Regions from separate parts of the Photorhabdus heterorhabditis genome, predicted to be linked through region 2. Evidence: predicted binding sites of a transcription regulator. Region 2 holds the regulator's gene; the other holds the start of a gene.

Region 1 (4,965 bases), on a different contig from region 2:
CCAATGTATGATGGGCCATCTGGGCATAAAAATCACGCATATCGGTGATAACTTTATCGAAGGTACAATGCCGGTTGATTATCGTACCCAGCAACCATTTGGCTTATTACATGGTGGGGCGTCGGTTGTATTGGCAGAATCACTTGGTTCTTTGGCTGGGTATCTCTGTTCTGAAGGTGAGGAAAAAGTTGTCGGGCTGGAAATAAATGCTAACCATATCCGTTCTGTTCGCAGTGGTGAGGTGAAAGGGGTGTGTAGACCTCTCCACCTTGGGCGTAATCATCAGGTATGGGAAATCGATATTTTTGATGATCGGCAACATCTATGTTGCACTTCCCGATTAACTACATCAGTTTTACTTGGATAAAATATAAAACAAAAGTAAAAGTAGGTTATTGTATGGATGATAACCTACTATTTAACTGAAAAAGTTATCCTTCACGGTAATTAAATTTAATTGTGATAGCCATCCAGGAAATATATATATTCCCTGGAGCTTGTTGATATTTTTATAATGTTATGGATTATTTGATTTTCTTATATATATCCGATGAATTTAAATGTTGAATTATATTAAGTAAATTAATGCTGGAATAGATAAAAACCTAATTGCAAATTTTTATTTAAGTCTGTAAACGCCGATATATCAATTAATGCTAAAATTTCACCGGTTTTAATTTATGTTTAATTCCACTTAAATATGAAGGGTGCCTGAGATCCAAGCCATAACAACATCTAAAAGGGCGGGAGTAAAAACCTCCCGCCAAGGCTGCCTTACCTGTTGCTGGATTCGTAAGCCATGATTGCCGCAACCTCTGTATTACCTTGTTTGATATGGAGCTTACAGAGTGAACCTCTTGTTATCCATGTGAATAAGAGTAACGTCACACAAATAACGATCAAACTAAATATTACGATTTTTTGTGGCTTCATAGCCTTCTCTCCTTGCTTTTTATCAGGTAAGAGGCTAGCCTTATGTTGTTCAGCATTAGGAGTAGCCTCATTTCGATTTATAGTCGGATGGGGCTTTTCTCTTTCTGCCTAGAACGTAATTTTCCTGGAACATCATGCTTAAGACAGAAAGTCTCAAGCACCCGGAGGCAGTATACGTTTATTCGCATGAGATGCAAGGTCTTGCAAATGTTTATTATAGTCACGTAATACGTTTGAATTAAATTAGTGGCTAATAAAGTTATTAATAGAATAAAGGAAAGGATATTGAGAGCAGAGTATATAGATAAGATTATTCCTGAATGAGTTTATACCTGTTATCTTTCAAGTTGCTTCTTTGTTGGCTGCACTCACTCACCCCGGTCACAGAATTGTCTATGCTCCCGGGGATTCGCTCTCTTGCCGTCGCGATGCATCTTGAAATCTATTGGGTATAATTGAATTAATTAAATAGAAACTTTATTTGTATATATTATAATCATAATGATAACTCTTGCTCTGCATTTCCGGTATATCTGAAAGTTCACCTTAAATAGTATCCCTAATGAACCTTTTGTGCTTTTATTATGTGCTATTGAGTAAAAAATAGCACAATTGATCAAACTAATAATTTATAGATAAAACAGTAAATTAAAGAGATACCTTTCGTATGGGATGAACATAAATCACAGCATTTGAATAAAATTTAATCTATTTAATGTATATCCTCTTAAAACAAATGGTTGAAGTGATAAGGGTTATCATTACCATTATATGAGAGGAAAAGACTCTGATAACAGCGGCAGAAAATTGCCACAGAAAAATATGAGGCCAGCTATGACAAATAGTGTTGAAACTTTCTCTCTGAATGAAACGATATGGCAAGGAATTACCATCACAGAGAGAGCCGCAGCGCAGATCTTAAAATTGATGCAACAAAACCCACAAAGCAAAGGGTTATATCTGGGCGTTAAGCAGTCAGGATGTGCAGGCTTTGGCTATGTGTTTGAGATGGTTAATGATCCCGCACCTGATAATCTAAGGTATGAAAATGGAGGTGCATGTTTGTATGTTCCTCTGAAAGCAATGCCATTTATTGATGGTACTGAAGTTGATTTTGTACGTGAAGGTTTAAATCAGATGTTTAAATTCAATAATCCAAAAGCTCAGCATGCCTGTGGGTGTGGTGAAAGCTTTGGTATATAAGTGTACCAATCTATGTCTCAGAGCAATGTAGAAATCAGTGATGATGTGCAGACTTGGCTTAGCGATCATCGTTATAAAGAAGGTTTTTTCACTCAGGTAGCGACTGATGAGTTAGCTAAAGGTTTGAGTGAAGAGGTTGTACGAGCAATTTCCGCAAAACGCAATGAACCTGAATGGATGCTTGAGTTTCGGCTAGAGGCTTATCGTCATTGGCAAGGAATGGAAGAACCACATTGGTTAAAAGCGAATTACCCTAATCTTGATTACCAAGATTACAGTTACTATTCAGCACCCTCATGTGGTACTTGTGATGATAGCTGTAATTCGCAATCCGGTACTGTCCAGGAGATAAGTACAGAGCAAACCAATAACTATTTGACGGCAGAAATTGAAGAGGCATTTGACAAGCTGGGTGTTCCTGTACGAGAAGGGGAAGCTGTTGCGGTAGATGCTATTTTTGATTCAGTATCTGTTTCAACAACGTATCGGGATAAGCTAGCGAAAGAAGGCATTATTTTTTGCTCATTTAGTGAAGCGATACAGGAATATCCTGAATTAGTTCAGAAATACCTCGGTAGTGTGGTTGCAAGCCATGATAATTTCTTTGCCGCGCTGAACTCGGCCGTTGCTTCTGATGGTACTTTTGTTTATGTACCCAAAGGGGTTCGTTGCCCGATGGAACTATCCACCTATTTTCGTATCAACGCCGCTAAAACGGGGCAATTTGAGCGTACTATCCTGATTGCTGATGAAGGTAGTTATGTCAGCTATATAGAAGGATGCTCCGCCCCTGTACGTGACAGTTATCAACTTCATGCCGCTGTTGTGGAAGTGATTATCCATAAAGATGCAGAAGTGAAATATTCCACAGTACAGAACTGGTTTTCAGGTGGTGGTGATAGTGCAGGAGGAATTCTCAACTTTGTAACTAAAAGAGCGTTGTGTGAAGGTGAAAATGCCAAGATGTCCTGGACCCAATCTGAAACGGGTTCAGCAATTACCTGGAAATATCCGAGCGTGATCCTGAAAGGGGATAACTCGATTGGGGAATTTTTCTCTGTTGCCCTGACTAATGGTACTCAACAGGCAGATACGGGCACCAAGATGATCCATATTGGCCGTAACACTAAATCGACCATCATTTCAAAAGGCATTTCTGCTGGCCGTAGCCAGAACAGTTATCGTGGGCTGGTAAAAATACTGCCGGGAGCAGAAAACGCGCGTAACTATACCCAATGTGATTCCATGCTGATTGGAACCGAATGTGGCGCGCATACTTTCCCTTATGTAGAAGTACAGAACAATACCGCGCAACTTGAGCATGAAGCGACAACTTCCCGCATTGGTGAAGATCAATTGTTCTATTGTTTGCAACGCGGTATCAGTGAAGATGATGCGATTTCTATGATTGTTAATGGTTTCTGTAAGGATGTGTTCTCTGAACTTCCCCTTGAGTTTGCCGTTGAAGCGCAAAAATTGTTGGCGATTAGTCTTGAGCACAGCGTTGGATAAGTTCTCCCGGTTTCCCTTTTTTATGACAGAACGTTAAGTCGTTCGAAGGCATGTAATATGTTAAGTGTTAAAAACTTACGAGTCAGTGTTGAAGGTAATGAAATCCTAAAAGGATTAAATCTTGAAGTTAAACCTGGTGAAGTCCATGCCATTATGGGGCCAAATGGGTCTGGCAAAAGTACGTTATCAGCAACATTAGCAGGCCGTGAAGAATATGAAATTGATGATGGTAGCATCACTTTTAAAGGAAAAGATTTACTTGAACTTGATCCGGAAGAACGGGCTGGTGAAGGGATTTTTCTTGCTTTTCAATATCCGGTAGAAATTCCCGGGGTCAGCAATCAATTCTTCCTGCAAACGGCAGTAAACGCTGTGCGTGAATATCGTCATCAGGAGCCTCTGGATCGCTTTGATTTTGCCGATTTTATCGAAGAAAAAATTGAATTGCTAAATATGCCACAAGACTTGTTGACACGTTCAGTCAATGTTGGTTTTTCCGGCGGTGAGAAAAAACGTAATGATATTCTGCAAATGGCCGCGCTGGAGCCAACGCTTTGTATTTTGGACGAAACAGATTCAGGATTGGATATTGATGCGCTGAAAATTGTGGCTAATGGCGTGAATTCCCTGCGTGATCCTAACCGTTCACTCATTATCGTTACCCATTATCAACGTATTCTAGACTATGTGCAGCCTGATTTTGTTCATGTGCTTTATCAGGGGCAGATTATTAAATCCGGTGATTTCAGTCTGGCGAAAAAGTTGGAGGAACAAGGTTATGGCTGGCTTATTGACCAACAGTGAAAGGACTGAGAAGACCCGCCAGGTTACAGAACGTAATCAGAAAGCATTAGAACGTTTTGCTGGTTTGTATCACTCTCGTCATGGTGATGATTCATTGCATGCCAGCATGCATTGGGAGAAAGCAACCACAACCAATTTTCCTCAATTCAGACATGAAGACTGGCGCTATACGCCGCTGGAACGACTGCTAAATCAGCAATACAGTATCAAAACTGGGGAATTGACAGCAGCACAGTGCGAACAGCTGGCTATTCCCGTAGATTGCTGGCGAGTTGTGCTGGTGGATGGTTGTTTTTCCCCTTTACTGAGTTCCCGTGAATTTGGGCCTTATCAGCTCAGCTTATTGGATAACAAAAGTAAGCTTCCGACACCGATACAGAGTGAAATTTTTCTACATCTAACAGAAAGTTTAGCGCAACAGCCTTTGGTGATCACATTAAAGGCTGGACAAATCGCAGCAAAGCCATTGTATCTGCTAAATATAACAAGTGGCTATTCTGGTGAAATATTGAA
Region 2 (4,965 bases):
AGATCAGGGACAAATCGTCGAATTTGCTTCACATGACCAACTGCTTCAGCAAGGAGGTTTATACGCTCATTTATGGAATCAGCAAGTTGGCAAAAGCTAAGTTGTAACAATCCAGCTTAATTTCCAACAAGAAATATACCCTATGGATTTCAAGATGCATCGCGGCGGCAAGGGAACGAATCCCCGAGAGCATAGATAACTATGTGACCGGGGTGAGTGAGTGCAGCCAACAAAGAAGCAACTTGAAAGATGACGGGTATAGATGAATTTTGGCCCAAACTGTATCTATTTCTATACTATTTGTTTCAAAAAACAATAGAATGTAACTAAATTATTTAAATTGTAACAGTCAGTTATTAATATATTAGGTAAATCAAATACCTTTATACCTCTTAATTTTTAAGTTGGAGAATTCTTATGGACAGGAATCCAGTTTCTTTAAGCGCTTTAGTATTTTCAGGAGGATCTCTGACTTCTATTACCGGCCCGATAGAAATCCTAACCACTGCCGCTCATTTAGCCGGAGCACCAGAGCCAGAAATAAATATCGTCACACCGGATAATCAAGATGCTGTTGGGCTGGGAGGAGTACGGTTAAAACCCAATAAACTTATCGGAGAAATTAAACAAACAGATATTGTGCTCGTTGGTTCAATTGGAATCCCCTACAACAACTTGGATTCTTGTACCCAGGAAACCTTAGATTGGCTTCAAATGATGGAAGAAAAAAATATTCCTATTGTTTCTATTTGCTCTGGCTCCTTTGTCCTGGCTAAAGCTAATTTGCTCAATAATCGCAAAGCCACCACACACTGGCTGCTTACCAACTTATTTAAGGATATGTTTCCGCAAGTGCAGTTACATTCGGAAATAAAAGTCACCAGCGATAACAATATTTTCTGTACTTCCGGTACCTATGAATACAATGATGTAATGATGCACATTGTCGAGCAGATATATGGTCAAAATACCAGAGAAACCTGTAGCCAACTAATATTTGGTGATATGGAAGGCGCTCCTCCACATACTCTGGCAAGTTTTGTACCCTACCGCCAACATTCAGACACGCTAATCCACAAGCTACAGGATTGGATGCATTCCTCCCCATCAGACATATTATCTGTTGGCGATTTAGCAAACAAAATTCACCTGTGCGAAAGGCAAATGAAGCGACGTTTTAAAACCGCGACCGGCCAGACACCGATTCAATATATCCAGCAAATCCGGTTATCTCTGGCGAAATGCCGGTTAGAAAAATCAAATAAAACCATAGAAGAGATTAGTCATGAAGTTGGCTATGAAGATACTCGCTATTTTAGAGAGTTATTTAAGAAACTTAATGGGTTAACACCGATAGAATACCGTAGAAAATACCAGTACCGCTAAAGCGGGTACTCATTGACAATCTTTTGCAGATAAACAATTACACTGCTTTTTATCTTTGTCAGGCAGTAGCGATACATTGGAAGCTGGGGTATCATGGCGTGCTATATTTTATGGTATACGCCCTTTATTAATTGAATTTATGGCAAAAGAACAAATGGACCGCACCACTCTGGATTTGTTCGCAAATGAACGCAGACCGGGGCGCCCAAAAACCAACCCACTTTCCAGGGATGAACAGCTTAAAGTCAATAAACGTAATCAGCTTCGCCGTGATAAGGTACGAGGCTTGCGTCGTGTGGAGCTGAAAATAAATGCTGACGCAGTAGATGCACTGAACTTTCTTGCACAACAACGCAATATCAGCCGCAGTGAACTCATTGAGCAAATTCTGCTAGCCCAGCTAGCAGAAAGTGACATCACTGCATCATAGTATTGAAAGCACAGCACCACACAAATTTGACAGAATTGTCCTTGCTGTTTGGTCAAAATAGGGCTTTATTTTTTTATTAATGCAATCAGAAACTTTCTGCTGATTTCGACATTTTATATACGTATATCTCAAACAGAAATACACAGATAAAACAAGAGGTTATATCATTTCATGGCAATTATAGGTATATTCTTTGGCAGCGATACTGGCAATACAGAAAATATTGCCAAAAAGATCCAGAAAATTCTGGGTTCTGACGTTGCTGAAGTCCATGATATTGCCAAAAGCAGCAAAGAAGATATCGAACAGTTCGATATTCTGCTGCTAGGCATCCCTACCTGGTACTACGGTGAAGCACAGTGTGACTGGGATGATTTCTTCCCGACTCTGGAAGAGATCAATTTTGACGGGAAATTGGTCGCCCTTTTTGGTTGTGGTGATCAAGAGGATTACGCAGAGTATTTCTGTGATGCCATGGGAACTATCCGTGACATTATTGAACCTCGCGGAGCCATCATCGTCGGTCACTGGCCAACCGAAGGTTATCACTTCGAGGAATCAAAAGGTCTGGCTGATGATAACCACTTCATCGGACTTGCTATCGATGAAGACCGCCAACCAGAGTTAACAGACGAACGAGTCAATTCCTGGACCAAACAGATCCGTGAAGAGATGAGTTTGTCAGAAATTCTTGGAGAATAATCGCCTACCTCAGTAGGCGTTTATTGGTGCTAACCATTCTTATCAATGGTGAACACGGACAGCGTGCAAAATTTGGAGTGTACACGCGTATTGGGGCACATTGCTTTTCTCACCCTGCGAGCCGCGTGCAGTTCTATCAAAAGCTATCGCTTTTGCCAGAACACAACACTGCCCAGATTCGCTTTTTATGATGAAGAATGGCAAATAAAATGACCGAATAGAATAGACCCAATAGATTTCAAGTTGCAGGGCGGCGGCAAGTGAACGCATCCAACAAAGCAGCATCTTGAAAGATGAAGGGTATAGACGGTAAAGCTATTCCAGCGTTTTACAAATGATTATTCTGGCAAAATGTGTAATGATAGTTATGGTTAACGTGGTTTTCATTTTCATTAGCCATGCCTATAATCATAATCTGATAACTAACTGGTACTTTTTGAAGTATCGCTACTTTCACTTTACTGAGTAACAGGACTGAATCCGCATGACCGACAACAATAAGGCATTAAAAGATGCTGGACTTAAAGTAACACTTCCTCGTCTGAAAATACTGGAAGTATTACAAGATCCTGAATACCACCACGTCAGTGCGGAAGATCTCTACAAGAAACTGATTGATAACAGTGAAGAGATTGGCCTTGCTACTGTCTATCGCGTGTTGAATCAGTTTGATGACGCCGGGATTGTCACCCGTCATAATTTCGAAGGTGGCAAATCGGTTTTTGAACTCACTCAACAACATCATCACGACCATTTAATCTGCTTGGATTGTGGTAGAGTCATTGAATTCAGTGACAAATATATCGAAAAACGCCAGAAGAATATTGCTGAACGTTATGGGATTAAACTCTCAAACCACAGCCTTTACCTATATGGTCACTGTTCTGCTGGTAATTGCCGCGAAGATAGTAGTGCACATGACGAGAAGTAATTCACTCCTGATCCGCTAACTTTTATCATAGAAAGGAACCCATCAGGGTTCCCTTCTTACTTGATATCACATAATCATGCCTTTACATTATCAATCCGGCTGTAACGTTTACCATCTGGGCTAACAGAACGGATTAACACATCACCTTTCACCTTCGGGCGTTTATGATTGTCATAAATTTTCCAACTATTACCGCCATCAGTTGAATACTGGATTACCAGCCCCGGCAGAGCAATATTGGCCCTCAGAACACCGTATTTTACTTTGGCCCCTGGAACCGGTAAGCGGTAAGCAATACCTGCTCTATCCAGTTTGACAAGTTCGCGTTGCCCTATCAGGTTAGCGAACCGTGTCCAGTCACGGTTAAGTGCATCAATATCGACTCTATATGTTTCACCTTTCTTATATTCCTTGCCTGGAACATAATCTTGTTCCCAACCAGCACGGTGCCACGCCCGCTCTGCCAGCGGTAACAAACGCGGAAAAAGCATATATTCCATCTGCTCATCAGTTCGGACTGTTTCACTCCATCCCTGACCTGAAAGCCCATAAGCGCCCGGCCATGGTTTATCACTTTTCGCACTAAAGACATTACCATCACGGTCAACGGAAGTTTCAGCATTTTGCGGCATATTATTTGGCGCAAAACTAAAAATCTTGGCTTCATCATTAAAACGGGTGGCCCAATAATATCCCCGCTCCTGCGGATGCACTTCATATGGCATATCCAAATAGACATAATCTGGGTTGGATACGATCACTTCATATCCTTTATTCGCCCAATCATTGATTGAATCAAAACCACCCCAGTAGAGAGCATCCCAGAAATTTACACCAACGCGTTTGGTTGCAAAATCTTTAACGCTAGTAGCATGCTTTAATCCATCCTGCCACGCCTGCATCCTGTCGATACCATTGGCATTCACAATCTTACTTACTTCAATTGCGAAATAACTAGCAAGATGCTCAACATCTTTCACAATGCCTTGTTCTACCATCTTCTGGCAAACTTGAGATTTAGCCCATGGCTTATCTTCTATACTCTTATCGATGATACCTTTACCCGGTTCTATAGGACCATTTTTATCCTGAAAACCATCTCCCAAACGGATATTCTTCGCTTCATCACCGCCGAAATGCCAGGTTTCCAATGGTAAGCCAGCTGTTCTATGCATAGCAGCAACTTCACTAATGATTTTCTCAACAAATCGTTTTGAAGAATCCATACATGGGTTTAAATAACTACGACGATCATAGAGTTGAACGGATGTTGCCCGGGTCGTATCAGTTGGGTCCAGCAAGCGATATTCATTCGCCCCTTTTACATTCCCCTGAGCCATCAACTTGTTATAGCGAGCTTCCATAGAAACCACTGCGGCACGGGCATGAGCCGGCATATCAATTTCAGGAATAACTTCAATATAACGGGCTTTGGCATATTTCAGAATATCAATGTAGTCCTGACGACTGAAGAATCCGCTACCCATGTTGTTGTTATCAGGGCCAGAACCCAGTT

Evidence for each region. The regulator Fur, encoded in region 2, represses iron uptake genes when iron is present. The targets are predictions, from matches to a motif close to ATAATAATGAGAACNACTATCAA.
Region 1: sufA (Fe-S cluster assembly scaffold SufA) is a predicted target of Fur. The motif match lies at 1,679-1,701, and genes of this name have one in related genera.

Annotation. Positions count from the first base shown of each region.
Region 1 is NZ_LJCS01000005.1:6,704-11,668, reverse strand. It holds gene AM629_RS03185 (hotdog fold thioesterase) at 1-367, shown strand, start outside; gene AM629_RS21805 (Hok/Gef family protein) at 775-933, opposite strand; gene sufA (Fe-S cluster assembly scaffold SufA) at 1,768-2,136, shown strand; gene sufB (Fe-S cluster assembly protein SufB) at 2,149-3,648, shown strand; gene sufC (Fe-S cluster assembly ATPase SufC) at 3,706-4,452, shown strand; gene sufD (Fe-S cluster assembly protein SufD) at 4,427-4,965, shown strand, end outside.
Region 2 is NZ_LJCS01000008.1:57,432-62,396, reverse strand. It holds gene AM629_RS05115 (type I secretion system permease/ATPase) at 1-100, shown strand, start outside; gene AM629_RS05110 (GlxA family transcriptional regulator) at 418-1,386, shown strand; gene ybfE (LexA regulated protein) at 1,526-1,816, shown strand; gene fldA (flavodoxin FldA) at 1,988-2,518, shown strand; gene fur (ferric iron uptake transcriptional regulator) at 3,003-3,449, shown strand; gene AM629_RS05085 (beta-N-acetylhexosaminidase) at 3,524-4,965, opposite strand, start outside.